3 regions of the Pantoea sp. USHLN298 genome follow, and region 1 is predicted to be linked to each of the others. Evidence: predicted binding sites of a transcription regulator. Region 1 holds the regulator's gene; each other region holds the start of a gene.
The links. Region 1 encodes PhoB, which activates phosphate uptake and scavenging genes when phosphate is short. Its sites were predicted from a motif close to CTGTCATAAAACTGNCNNAT; they were not measured.
Positions count from the first base shown of each region.

Region 2: a site for PhoB is predicted at 2,176-2,195, ahead of pitA (inorganic phosphate transporter PitA). Genes of this name have one in related genera too.
Region 3: a site for PhoB is predicted at 1,876-1,895, ahead of pstS (phosphate ABC transporter substrate-binding protein PstS). Genes of this name have one in related genera too.

Region 1 covers NZ_JBBCRO010000001.1:101,053-105,758, reverse strand. Annotated here, with positions in the region: gene WFK59_RS00550 (PstS family phosphate ABC transporter substrate-binding protein) at 112-1,032, opposite strand; gene phoR (phosphate regulon sensor histidine kinase PhoR) at 1,052-2,365, opposite strand; gene phoB (phosphate response regulator transcription factor PhoB) at 2,380-3,069, opposite strand; gene sbcD (exonuclease subunit SbcD) at 3,265-4,464, shown strand; gene WFK59_RS00530 (AAA family ATPase) at 4,461-4,706, shown strand, end outside.
Region 2 covers NZ_JBBCRO010000007.1:192,191-196,896, forward strand. Annotated here, with positions in the region: gene WFK59_RS18860 (aldo/keto reductase) at 1-911, shown strand, start outside; gene WFK59_RS18865 (NAD(P)/FAD-dependent oxidoreductase) at 919-2,103, opposite strand; gene pitA (inorganic phosphate transporter PitA) at 2,347-3,849, shown strand; gene uspB (universal stress protein UspB) at 3,894-4,229, opposite strand; gene uspA (universal stress protein UspA) at 4,647-4,706, shown strand, end outside.
Region 3 covers NZ_JBBCRO010000008.1:233,219-237,924, reverse strand. Annotated here, with positions in the region: gene glmS (glutamine--fructose-6-phosphate transaminase (isomerizing)) at 6-1,835, shown strand; gene pstS (phosphate ABC transporter substrate-binding protein PstS) at 2,001-3,044, shown strand; gene pstC (phosphate ABC transporter permease PstC) at 3,132-4,094, shown strand; gene pstA (phosphate ABC transporter permease PstA) at 4,091-4,706, shown strand, end outside.

The sequences.
Region 1 (4,706 bases):
CTAAGAGGAGAGTGACATGGGTTGCGTCCCGTTGCAACAGAAGAAAATTCAACAGACGTGAAGAAAATTCATGTTGATGGCAGCAAGGCGGCAGCGCATCGCCGTTACCAATCAGTGCAGCGCTGCGCGTGCCTCTGCCATCTGACGATCAGAGAGCGGCAGGTAACCCGCTTCGCTGACGCGACGCTGTCCCTGCACCGAGAGCACCTGTTGCAGAAAGGCGGCGACCAGCGGCGGTAACGGCTTACCCGGTGCCTTGTTGACGTAGAGATAGAGCGGACGCGCCCACGGATAGCGGCCGCTGCGGATCGCTTCCGCATCGGGTGGCACAGCTTCGCCCTGCGGGTTAACCACCGACAGCATCTTTACGCCGCTGAGATGGAAGCCAAAACTGGCGTAGCCAATGCTGCGGGGATTGCCGGCCACCGCCTGCACCACCGCCGCCGATCCGGGAAATTCCGCGACGTCGTTGCGAAAATCGCCCTGACAGAGCACCTGCTGCTTGAAGAAACCCCAGGTGCCCGAGGCGGAGTTGCGGCCGTAGCGCTGGATGGGTCGTCGGGCCCACCCGGCGCCCTGGGCACCGAGATCGCCCCAGCGCTGCGGCACTGACGTTGCGCCGCACAGTCGGGTAATGGAGAAGATGGCGTCGAGCTGACGCGGCGTGATCTGCTGTAGCGGGTTGCGCTGATTCACCACCACCACCAGCGCATCCATGGCCACCGGCACCGCCAGCGGCGGATAACCATAGCGCGCTTCAAACGCCTGACGCTCATCTGCCTGCATCGGCCGGCTCATCGGGCCGAGCTGCGCGGCGCCAGCCGCCAGCGCCGTGGGTGCGGTCGAGGAGCCGGATGCCTGCACCTGCACATTAACCCCCGGTGCCTGTCGGCTGAAATCTTCACCCCACAGCGTCATCAGATAACCGAGGGTATCGGAGCCAACGCTGCTGAGGTTGCCCGACAGCGCGCCGGACTGTGCCAGCGCCATGCCCGGCAGCAGCGTAACGATCAATAAAAGAAAGAGGCGCATCAGGGAGATCCGGCAGCGATTAATGAACGGCATTCTCCTGCATCCCACCGCTGACAATCAACCTTGCTGGCAGGGTAAAGGTAAAACAGGTCTCCTGATGCGGCACGCTGGTGATATCCAGCCGCGCATTATGGTGGCTCAGGGCATGTTTCACGATCGCCAGCCCCAGCCCGCTGCCGCCGGTGGCGCGCGATCGCGCTTTATCGACCCGGTAGAAGCGCTCGGTGAGACGGGGAATATGTTCCGCGGCGATGCCCGGTCCATTGTCGCAGACCCGGAAGGTGGCGCCCTGCTTGCTGCGCAGCCAGCTGATATCGATGCGGGTACCGTCTGGCGTGTGGTTCACCGCGTTGTAGACCAGATTGGAGATAGCACTGCGCAGCTGCTCATCGTTGCCGAACACTTTCAGATGCGGGTCGGTATGGAAATGGAGGTCGTGCCGCCCGTTGCTCAGGGTCGCGGCCTCATGCTGCAGCAGCTTCAGCATCACCGGCACGTCAACCTTCTCTTTCAGGTCGATCGCCGGTGCGGCTTCAATTCGCGACAGCGTCAGCAGCTGTTTGACCAGGCTGTCCATGCGGCGCGTCTGCTCCGACATGGTGTGCAGCGCTTTGCCGCGCGAACGCTCGTTCATCACCGAGTCGTTCATCATCTCCAGATAGCCCTGCAGCACCGTCAGCGGAGTCCGCAGCTCATGGCTGACGTTGGCAAAGAAATTACGCCGCGCGCCTTCCAGCTGATGCATCTGCGTCACGTCGCGCGCCACCAGCAGCCACTGCCCTTCGCTGTAGGGCATGACGCGAAACTCCATGTGATACTGGTTATTCAGCACCAGCGTTAACGGCTTATCGAAATCACGCTGGCGGATATAGCGCGAGAACTCCGGGTAACGCAGCAGGTTAAGGATGTTCTGGCCATTATCTTCCGGCCAGCGTAGCCCGAGATGCTGTTGCGCCAGCCCGTTGCACCAGAAGATGGTGCCCTCTTCGGTGGTGAGGATCACCGCATCCGGCAGCGACTCGGCGCCGCTGCGAAAGCGTTTAATCAGGTTGCCGAGCTCACGCCGCCGCCGCCGGTTGCGTAACTGCATCTGATAAAGCCCGTAAAACAGCGGTTCCCAGCTGGCGCGTCCGGCAGGCGGCGTCATGGTACGATCGAGCCACAACCAGTGCGACAGCCGCATCAGGTTGTGAAAATGCCACAGCAGCACCGCCAGCACGCTCAGCAGCAGCCACCACGGCAGATAGCCGAACAGCAGACCGAGCAGCAACGCAGGCAAACAGGCCAGCAGCAGTTCTGACAGTAATCTCTTCCAGGAGAGGCGTTCCAGCACGGTGAAAACTCCGTTTAGTAGCGGGCAGAGAAACGATACCCTGTTCCACGGACGGTTTGTACCATGCGATCGTGGCCGGAGACTTCCAGCGCTTTACGTAAACGGCGAATGTGAACATCGACGGTGCGATCTTCAACATACACATTGGTGCCCCAGACGTGGTTCAGCAACTGTTCGCGGCTGTAGACCCGCTCCGGGTGCGTCATAAAGAAGTGCAGCAGTTTGTATTCGGTCGGTCCCATTTCCAGCGGCGTGGTTTCCGACATCACCCGATGCGAGGAGGGGTCCAGACTCAGCCCCTGCATCTCAATCACCTCTTCCACCGCCATCGGAGAGATACGGCGCATGACCGCTTTGATGCGCGCCATCAGCTCTTTCGGCGAAAAAGGCTTGGTGATGTAATCGTCAGCACCGACTTCCAGCCCGCGCACCCGGTCTTCCTCTTCACCGCGGGCGGTCAGCATCATCACCGGGATATCACGGGTCATCGCTTCGCGTTTCAGGTGTTTGATAAACTGAATGCCGCTGCCGCCAGGTAACATCCAGTCCAGCAGGATCAGATCGGGCCAGGGTTCAATCAGCTTACCCACTGCGCTGTCATAATCTTCCGCCTCGATTGGCTGATAGTCGTTCTGCTCCAGAACAAAACACAACATTTCACGGATTGGGGCTTCATCTTCCACAACCAAAATGCGCTTAGCCATTATTACTCCTGCTGATATGACGGCTGTCACTGAGATTCGCGGCGCCATTATGCGTCAGATTTGTGACACTTTTATGAAAAACATAACCCGCCTGTAACCCCGTTGGTAATCATTTATGACAGCGCAGCGACAATTTTTTGCTTTGGCCGCAGAGCCAGTATAATCGCCGGGCGAATCACAACGGCAGGGACTCTTATGCGCATCATTCATACTGCGGACTGGCATCTGGGGCAGTTCTTTTACAACAAAAGTCGGGCGGCGGAACATCAGGCGTTTCTCGACTGGCTGTTGATCCAGATTGAACAGCATCAGGTGGATGCGTTAATCGTCGCCGGCGATCTGTTCGATACCGGCACCCCGCCCAGCTACGCGCGCGAAATGTTCAACCGCTTTGTGGTGGCGCTGCAACCCAGCGGCTGCCAGCTGATTGTGCTGGCGGGTAATCACGACTCGGTGGCGACGCTCAATGAGTCGCGCGAGCTGCTCGCCTGTCTGAATACCCGGGTGATCGCCACGCCGCAGGCGGAGAGTGACGTGATGGTGCTCACTACCCGTCAGGGCGAACCGGGCGTGCGGCTGTGCGCCATTCCTTACCTGCGACCGCGCGACATCCTGCGCAGCCGCGCCGGTCAGTCCGGACGTGACAAGCAGACGTCGCTGCTGGAGGCGATTGCTCACCACTATCAGCAGCGCGTTGCCGCCGCACGGGCGCTGGAGCCGGCACTGCCGATCGTGGCGACCGGCCATCTCACCACCGTCGGCGTCAGCCAGAGCGACTCGGTGCGTGACATCTATATCGGCACGCTGGACGCCTTTCCGGCCTCCGCCTTTCCGGACGCTGATTACATCGCGCTGGGCCACATTCATCGTGCTCAGCGGGTAGCGGGCAGTGAGCATATCCGCTACAGCGGCTCGCCGATTCCGCTCAGTTTTGATGAGCTGGGCAGTGAAAAAAGCGTCTTCCTGCTGGAATTTACCGCCAGCGGTCTGCAATCGGTGAGCCCGCTGGTGGTGCCGCAGGTGCAGCCAATGCAGGTGCTGAAAGGCTCGCTGGCGCAGATTGCGCAGCAGCTCAGCGCATTCAGCGACGTGCCGCAGGAAAAGCCGACCTGGCTGGATATCGAAGTCACGACCCAGGAGTACCTCAGCGATCTGCAGCGACAGGTGGAAACCCTGACCGCAGAACTGCCGGTGGAAGTCTTACTGTTACGCCGCAGCCGTGAGCAGCGTCAGCACAGCCTGGCGCGGCTGGATAACGAAACCCTGAGCGAGCTGAAAGTGGAAGAGGTGTTTGCCCGTCGGCTGGCGCTGGATAGCGAACTGCAGCCGCAGCAGATCGACCAGATGACCACGCTATTCCGCCAGACGCTGGCCGATATCGGGGAGCCACAATGAAGATCCTCACGCTACGCTTTAAAAACCTCAACGCACTGCGCGGCGAATGGTTTATCGATTTCCGTGCCGAACCCTTTGCCAGCAACGGCCTGTTCGCGATTACCGGCGCAACCGGCGCAGGCAAAACCACCCTGCTGGATGCTATTTGTCTGGCGCTCTATCACCAGACGCCGCGCCTCGGTGCCATTTCACAGAGTCAGAATGCGCTGATGACCCGCGACTGCGCCGAGTGTCTGGCCGAA
Region 2 (4,706 bases), on a different contig from region 1:
CCTGGGGAGAAGTCAGCCAGCAGGATGCCGAGGCGGCGCTGCATGCTGCTCTTGATGCCGGTATCACCTTTATTGATACCGCCGATGTCTATGGCGACGGCCGCTCTGAAAAGATTATTGCCGGAGTGCTGAATCAGCGTGGCGGTGAACGGCCGTTTGTCGCCACCAAGCTGGGCCGCCGGCTTTCGCCGCACGTTGCCGAGGGCTATAACGCCAGCAACCTCAACGCCTTTATTGACCGTTCGCGCGAGAACCTGCAAACCGACACGCTGGATTTAGTGCAGCTGCACTGCCCACCCACCGAGGTCTATTACAACCCGGAGGTGTTTGCGGTGATGGATGAGATGGTGGCTGCCGGCAAAATCCGTCACTACGGCGTGTCGGTGGAAAAGGTAGAGGAAGGATTGAAGGCGCTGGAGTTTCCGAACGTCTCATCCATTCAGCTGATTTACAACCTCTTCCGCCAGCGACCAGCGGAGCTACTGCTGCGTGAAGCGAAGCGGCGTAATGTCGGGATTATCGCCCGTGTGCCGCTGGCGTCAGGCTTGCTGACCGGCAAAATGGGGCCAGACAGCCAGTTTGCTGCCGACGACCATCGCGCCTTTAACCGCAATGGCGAAGCGTTTGATAAGGGCGAAACCTTTTCCGGCGTGCCGTATGAGGTAGCGCTGGAGGCGGTCGAGGAGATTCGCCGCTATGTCACTGGCGACACCACCATGGCGATGCTGGCGCTGCGCTGGATCCTGATGAACGAGGATGTCAGCGTAGTGATTCCTGGCGCGAAAAACCGCCAACAGGCGGAAGCCAATGCCCGCGCCAGCGACGTCGATGCGCTCTCTGCGGATACCATGACGGCGCTGAAGCAGATCTATCAGGAGAAGATCGCGCCTCACGTCCATCAGCGCTGGTAAACGCGCGTTACAACGCCTGGGCGCACGCCCAGGCGGAACTCCACGCCCACTGGAAATTATAGCCACCCAGCCAGCCGGTCACATCCGCAACCTCCCCAATAAAATAGAGCCCCGGTACGGCCCGCGCTTCCATGGTTTTCGAGGAGAGTTGGGTGGTATCGACGCCGCCCAGTGTTACCTCGGCGGTGCGATAGCCTTCGGTGCCGTTGGGCTGAATACGCCAGGCGTGCAGCGTCCCGACCAGCTCCGCCTGCTGCCGGCTGTTGAGCTGCTTCAGCGTGATATCCGGCACCACTTTCAGCGTCTGCAACACTTCCACCAGCCGCTTCGGCAGAATTTTCGCCAGGCTGTTCTTCAGGCTGAGGTTAGGATGCGCCTCACGCTGGACGGTCAGGAAGGCATCCAACGGCGTCGCGGGTGACAGATCGATGGTGACGAACTCACCTGGCAGCCAGTAGCTGGAGATTTGCAATACCGCCGGGCCAGAGAGGCCGCGATGGGTAAACAGCATCGCCTCTTTAAAGCGGGTGCCATCCTGCGCGTCAATGGTGGTCTCCAGCGCCACGCCAGACAGGGTCTGCAGCTGTTCCAGCAGCGGTTTATGCAGGGTAAAGGGCACCAGCGCCGCGCGTGTCGGGAAGACGTTGAGGCCAAACTGTTCCGCGATTTTATAGCCGAACGGCGTTGCGCCCAGGCCGGGCATCGACAGGCCGCCGCTGGCAATCACCAGCTTTTCCGCCTGTACCGTGCTGCCGTTCAGCTGCAGGGTATAACCGCTGTCGTCACGCGCCACGTTCAGCACTTCACTGCGCAGCCGCAGCGTCACGTTGCCCTTTTCGCACTCGGCCATCAGCAGATCGACAATCTGCTGCGCGGACTCATCGCAAAACAGCTGGCCGAGGGTTTTCTCATGCCAGGCAATGCCGTGACGATTGACCAGATCGATAAAATCCCACTGGGTATAGCGCGCCAGCGCCGATTTACAGAAATGAGGATTGTGCGACAGATAGGCCGCCGGTTCAGTATAGAGATTGGTGAAGTTGCAGCGTCCTCCGCCCGACATCAGAATCTTACGTCCCGGCTTTTTGCCGTTATCCAGCAGCAAGACGCGACGCCCGCGCTGTCCGGCCTGGGCGGCACAGAACAGCCCTGCGGCACCGGCTCCAATGATGATAACGTCAAACTGTTCCACGGCGGTTCACTCACTTAATCGGAAAGGCGCAGATTGTAGTGATCTGCTCACTGAGACGCCAGCGTCAAAAATTTGCCGTAAATGTGTCATAATGTAACTAGCTAATATCTGGAGCTTTTTAACCCTTTAAGTCAGGTGCGTTACTGCTAAAGGTCAAATTAAGACTATATTTTCCTTTCCCATACAGCACGTTGTCGCGGATAATGCGCCGCGTTCATGTCCTCCAAAAATGGCGTAACGTTTATGCTACATCTGTTTGCTGGTCTCGACCTCAGTACTGGCCTGTTATTGGTTCTTGCCCTGCTGTTTGTATTGTTTTACGAAGCAATCAACGGTTTCCACGACACGGCCAACGCAGTTGCGACGGTCATCTATACGCGTGCCATGCGTGCCCAGCTTGCTGTGGTAATGGCGGGTGTATTTAACTTCTTTGGCGTGCTACTCGGTGGATTGAGTGTCGCCTATGCCATTGTTCATATGCTTCCCACCGATCTGTTGTTGAATGTTGGATCGGCTCACGGTCTCGCCATGGTGTTTTCTATGCTGCTGGCGGCGATCATCTGGAATCTCGGCACCTGGTATCTGGGTCTGCCGGCCTCCAGCTCCCATACCCTGATCGGCGCCATTATTGGTATCGGTCTGACCAACGCCCTGATGACCGGTACCTCGGTGGTTGATGCGCTCAACATCCCGAAAGTCCTGAACATCTTCCTGTCGCTGATCCTGTCGCCGATTGTCGGCCTGGTGATTGCGGGCGGCTTAATCTTTATTCTGCGTCGCTACTGGAGCAGCACCAAAAAGCGTGCCCGCATCCATATGACGCCCGCCGACCGCGAGAAGATCGACGGCAAGAAAAAGCCGCCGTTCTGGACCCGTATTGCGCTGATTGTTTCGGCGATTGGCGTCAGCTATTCGCATGGCGCGAATGACGGCCAGAAAGGCATCGGCCTGATTATGCTGGTGTTGATTGGCGTCGCGCCGGCTGGCTTCGTGGTGAACATGAATGCCTCTGGCTATGACATCACCCGGACCCGCGATGCGGTCAATCATCTGGAGCAATATTATCAGCAGCACAACGCCTCGCTGACCCATATTATCCAGATGGCTCCGCCTAAGCTGCCGACGCCGGAAGAAGTGCCGTCATCCAGCCCGAAAGAGTTCCACTGTGACAGCGCTCGCGCGTTACAGGCGGTTCAGCGCGCGCAGGGGCTGCTGAATAATCTGCAAAGCTACGATCAGCTGACGGTTGATCAACGCGGTCAGATGCGTCGTCTGCTGCTGTGTATCTCTGATACCGCCGACAAAGCGGCCAAACTGCCGGAAACCACCCCGGAGGATCAGCGCTTCCTCAATAAGCTGAAAAGCGATCTGCTGGGCACTATTGAGTATGCGCCGGTCTGGATTATCGTCGCCGTCGCGTTAGCGCTGGGCACCGGTACCATGATTGGCTGGCGTCGTGTTGCCACCACCATCGGTGAGAAGATCGGTAAGAAAGGCATGACCTATGCGCAAGGGATGTCGGCGCAGGTAACGGCAGCGCTCTCTATCGGCGTCGCCAGCTACACCGGAATGCCGGTTTCCACCACCCACATCCTCTCCTCATCGGTTGCCGGTACTATGCTGGTTGACGGTGGCGGATTGCAGAGTCGGACCATCAAGAACATCGCCATGGCGTGGATCTTCACGCTGCCGGTTTGTATTGTGCTGTCAGGCTCGCTCTACTGGATTGCGTTAAAACTGGTGTAACACCAGAAACCAGTGATACCCGAGGGCGACGCAAGTCGCCCTTTTTAATGCCAGATGGCCATCGCCACCAGACTGATCACTACCAGTCCGCACAGCGCGCTGGTCAGCATAAACTGTCCACGCACCCGCTCGCAGCGCCGAATAAATTCGTCATCATGATGATCAAGATAGCGTTTCGCCCAGATATAGGTCACCAGCCGCACCTGTTTGCTGGGCTGACCGTGTGAGGTGAAGAATCCCGCACCGTCGACGTACTGATACAACAGCGGATCGCACCCACGTAACACCGCCAGCAGGGCGCGCAGTGACGAAAAATAGCGCGCCATATTCACAATACACACCACACAAAGAGCCCAAAAAAGCGCGATAGTGCTGATCATATTCTCCCCTCCTGGCTGGAGCCGCAGGAACAGACGCAGCGGGAAAACGCTGAGCACGCCCACAGAAATAGCCAACCACTGAATTACCGGACTGCGATAGTGTTATGAACGCCTGGGCGGAAACAAACCAGACCGCCTTTTTTCAGTGTAGGAGAAATGTTTAAATTTTTTCCAGCGATGTTTTTCGTTCGGGGCGAGTAAAATTGCCGCATCGTTGATCTTATTCACAAGCCAGGCGGCAACAGCAGCATTTGCCACCAGAGAAGGCTATACTCAGAGACATAACAACATCGTCACCTGCAGCGCAGGTACACACTTTGGTGGCGCTCATCGCCCGTTCGCGCAAAGGATTTCGCTACGCTGTGACGCGGCAGGAACACCGGATGCCATCCTTAATCTCGTGAAAGGAGTTTTATCATGGCTTATAAACATATCCTGATTGCAGTAGACCTTTCTCCCGAAAGTCAGTTACTGGTG
Region 3 (4,706 bases), on a different contig from region 1:
TCATTATGTGTGGAATTGTTGGTGCAGTAGCGCAACGCGATATCGCAGAAATTCTGCTGGAAGGCCTGCGTCGTCTTGAATATCGCGGATATGATTCGGCCGGTCTGGCCGTGGTCGATCGTCAGGGGCACGTTACGCGCCTGCGACGTTTAGGGAAAGTGCAGAAGCTGGCCGAGGCTGCCGAACAGCAGCCGCTGATTGGCGGAACCGGTATCGCCCATACGCGCTGGGCAACGCACGGCGAACCGTCGGAAGCCAATGCGCATCCGCACGTTTCAGAGCACATCGTTATCGTGCACAACGGCATTATTGAAAACCATGAGCCGCTGCGCGCTGAGCTGATCGCGCGTGGCTACGTTTTTGTCTCGGAAACCGACACCGAAGTGGTGGCGCACCTGGTGCACTGGGAGCAGAAACAGGGCGGTACGCTGCGTGAGGTGGTGCTGCGCGTCATTCCGCAACTGCGCGGTGCCTATGGCATGGTGATCATGGACAGCCGCGATCCGTCGCTGCTGGTGGCGGCTCGTTCCGGCAGCCCGCTGGTGATTGGCCGCGGCGTGGGTGAGAACTTTATTGCTTCCGATCAGCTGGCGCTGCTGCCGGTAACGCGGCGCTTCATCTATCTGGAAGAGGGCGATATCGCGGAAATCAGCCGTCGCGATGTGACGATTGTGGATCGCGCCGGTCAGCCGGTCACGCGCGCCGAAATCGAGTCGAATCTGCAATATGATGCCGGTGATAAAGGTATCTACCGTCATTACATGCAGAAAGAGATCTACGAGCAGCCGATTGCGCTGAAAAGCACCCTGAGCGGGCGCTTCAGTCAGGGCAAAGTTGACCTCAGCGAGCTGGGCGCAGGCGCGGAAACGCTGCTAAGCCAGGTGGAGCATATCCAGATCATCGCCTGCGGCACCTCCTACAACTCCGGCATGGTGTCACGCTACTGGTTTGAGTCGCTGGCAAACATCCCGTGCGACGTTGAGATCGCCTCTGAGTTTCGCTACCGCAAATCCGCGGTGCGGAAAAACAGCCTGCTGATCACCTTATCGCAATCGGGTGAAACCGCCGATACTCTGGCGGCGCTGCGCCTCTCCAAAGAGCTGGGCTACCTCGGCTCGCTGGCAGTGTGTAACGTGGCGGGTTCTTCGCTGGTGCGGGAATCCGATCTGGCGCTGATGACCAAAGCGGGCACCGAAATTGGGGTCGCCTCAACCAAAGCCTTTACCACCCAACTGGCGGTATTGCTGATGCTGGTGGCGAAACTGGGTCGGCTGAAAGGCATGGCGGCGGAAAAAGAGCATGAGATTGTCCATGCGCTGCAGGCGCTGCCAGGCCGGATTGAGCAGATGCTGGCGCAGGATAAGCTGATTGAAAACCTGGCGGAAGGCTTCTCGGATAAGCATCATGCGCTGTTCCTTGGTCGTGGCGATCAATACCCGATCGCCATGGAAGGGGCGCTGAAGCTCAAGGAAATCTCCTACATTCACGCTGAAGCCTATGCGGCCGGCGAGCTGAAGCACGGCCCGCTGGCGCTGATTGACGCCGATATGCCGGTGATCGTGGTCGCGCCCAACAACGAACTGCTGGAGAAGCTGAAATCCAATATCGAAGAGGTGCGCGCGCGCGGCGGTCTGCTCTATGTGTTTGCCGATCAGGATGCGGGCTTCAGCGACAGTGACGGGATGAAGATTATCCCGCTCCCGCACGTTGAAGAGGTGATTGCGCCAATCTTCTACACCGTGCCGTTGCAGTTACTCTCCTATCACGTCGCCCTGATCAAAGGCACCGACGTCGATCAGCCGCGTAACCTGGCGAAATCGGTTACCGTGGAATAACAAAGTGGGCCCCGTCGCGGGCCCGCTTCATTTTCGCCCACTGTCATATAACTGTCATATTTCGTACATTTCACTGTCATCAAACTGTCCTATTTTCCCTCCTGCAGCAATCACTGACTCTTACTAAAACGGCCCCGAGCCTGAATTTTCTCCCCTGGAGGGAACATGACACTGATGCGTAGCACCGTAGCCCGAATCCTCGCCGCCACCTTTGCAGTCAGCGCGGTATCTGCTTTTGCGGCCACCGATCTGACGGGCGCAGGCGGGACATTCCCGGCGCCGGTTTATGCCAAGTGGGCAGCAGAGTATCAGCAAGCCACCGGTAGCAAGATTAACTACCAGGGCATCGGTTCATCTGGCGGCGTGAAACAAATCATCGCCAAAACCGTCGATTTCGGTGCGTCCGATGCGCCAATGAAAGATGAAGATCTGCAGAAAAATGGCCTGTTCCAGTTCCCGACCGTGATCGGCGGTGTGGTACTGGCGGTTAACCTGCCGGGTATCAAATCGGGTGAACTGACGCTGGATGGCAAAACCGTCGGCGACATCTACCTCGGCACCATCAAAAAGTGGAACGATCCGGCGATCGCTAAGCTCAATCCGGGCGTGAAACTGCCAGACACCAACATCAACGTGGTACGCCGCGCCGATGGTTCCGGCACCTCGTTTGTCTTCACCAGCTACCTGGCGAAAGTGAACCCGGACTGGAACAGCAAAATTGGTAAAGGCAACACCGTAAACTGGCCGGTCGGTCTGGGCGGTAAAGGCAATGACGGCGTGGCCGCCTTTGTTCAGCGTCTGCCAGGTTCAATCGGCTATGTGGAATACGCTTACGCCAAACAGAACAACCTGACCTACACCAAACTGATGGATGCCGACGGCAAGCCGGTCGCACCAAGCGAAACCAGCTTCAGCAACGCGGCGAAAGGGGCTGACTGGAGCCAATCTTTTGCTCAGGACCTGACCTTCCAGAAAGGCGCGGATGCCTGGCCAATCTCTTCAACCACCTTTATCCTGGTTTACAAAGATCAGGCTAATGCGGCCAAAGGCAGCGAAGTGCTGAAGTTCTTTGACTGGGCTTACAAAAATGGCAGCAAAACCGCCACCGCGCTGGATTATGCCGCCCTGCCAGAGAGCGTGACCGAACAGATTCGCGCTGCCTGGAAAGCCAATATCAAAGACAGTTCTGGTAAGGCGCTTTATCAGTAATTGACCGACCCTGACCGGACTGCGGTTCGGTCAGACCCAACGGGCGGCGCACTGCCGCCCTGATAACTCCTGAAGACTGAGACTTCTATGGCTGCAACCAAGCCGGCATTCAAAGCCCCAGGCAAGCAAGGTGACAGAATTTTCGGTGCGCTGGTTAAACTGGCTGCGCTGATTGTGCTGTTACTGATGGGCGGCATTATCGTCTCCCTGATCATCTCCTCGTGGCCAAGCATTCAGAAGTTTGGTTTCTCCTTTTTGTGGACCAAAACCTGGGATGCACCCAACGAACAGTTTGGTGCGCTGGTACCGATTTACGGCACCCTCGTCACCTCAATCATCGCGCTGATTATTGCGGTGCCGGTGAGTTTTGGTATCGCGCTGTTCCTGACCGAACTGGCGCCAGGCTGGCTGCGACGTCCGCTGGGCACCGCCATCGAGCTGCTGGCTGCGATCCCCAGCATCGTCTACGGCATGTGGGGCCTGTTCGTGTTTGCCCCGCTGTTTGCCGAATATTTCCAGACGCCGGTCAACGACGTGATGTCAGGTATTCCGATTGTCGGTGAGCTGTTCTCCGGCCCGGCGTTCGGCATCGGTATTCTGGCAGCCGGCGTGATTCTGGCGATCATGATCATCCCCTACATCGCTTCGGTGATGCGTGATGTGTTTGAGCAGACGCCGGTGATGATGAAAGAGTCTGCCTACGGCATCGGCTGCACCACCTGGGAAGTGATCTGGCGCATCGTCCTGCCGTTCACCAAAAATGGCGTGATTGGTGGCGTGATGCTGGGTCTGGGCCGCGCACTGGGTGAAACCATGGCGGTGACCTTCATTATCGGCAACACCTACCAGCTCGACAGCCCGTCGCTGTTTATGCCGGGCAACAGCATCACCTCCGCCCTCGCCAATGAGTTCGCTGAAGCGGAGTCCGGCGTGCACGTAGCGGCACTGATGGAGCTGGGCCTGATTCTGTTTGTGATTACCTTTATCGTGCTGGCGATTTCAAAACTGATGATTATGCGGCTGGCGAAAAGTGAAGGAGCGCGATCATGACCACGATTGAAGTTCAGGCGCGCGCCGAACTGGACGCATCCCGGCGTAAGATGCAGTCCTGGCGCAGCACCAAAAACAAGATAGCGCTGACGCTGTCGCTGCTGACCATGGCCTTTGGCCTGTTCTGGCTGGTGTGGATCCTGTTTACCACCGTATCGCGCGGCCTTGATGGGCTGTCGTGGTCGCTGTTTACCGAATCAACGCCGCCACCGAATACCGCCGGCGGCGGTCTGGCCAACGCCTTAGCGGGCAGCGGACTGCTGATTTTCTGGTCCACCTTTTTCGGTACGCCGCTGGGCATCATGGCCGGTATCTATCTGGCGGAATATGGCCGCAAGTCGTTTCTGTCGGAAGTGATCCGCTTTATCAACGACATCCTGCTGTCGGCCCCGTCCATTGTGGTCGGGCTGTTCGTCTACACCATTGTGGTGTCGCAGATGCAGCACTTCTCCGGCTGGGCCGGTGTGATTGCGCTGGCGCTGCTGCAGGTTCCGATCGTGATTCGTACCACCGAGAACATGCTGCGGCTGGTGCCGGACAGTATGCGTGAAGCAGCTTACGCGCTGGGCACGCCGAAGTGGAAGATGATCTCGGCGATCACCCTGAAGGCGT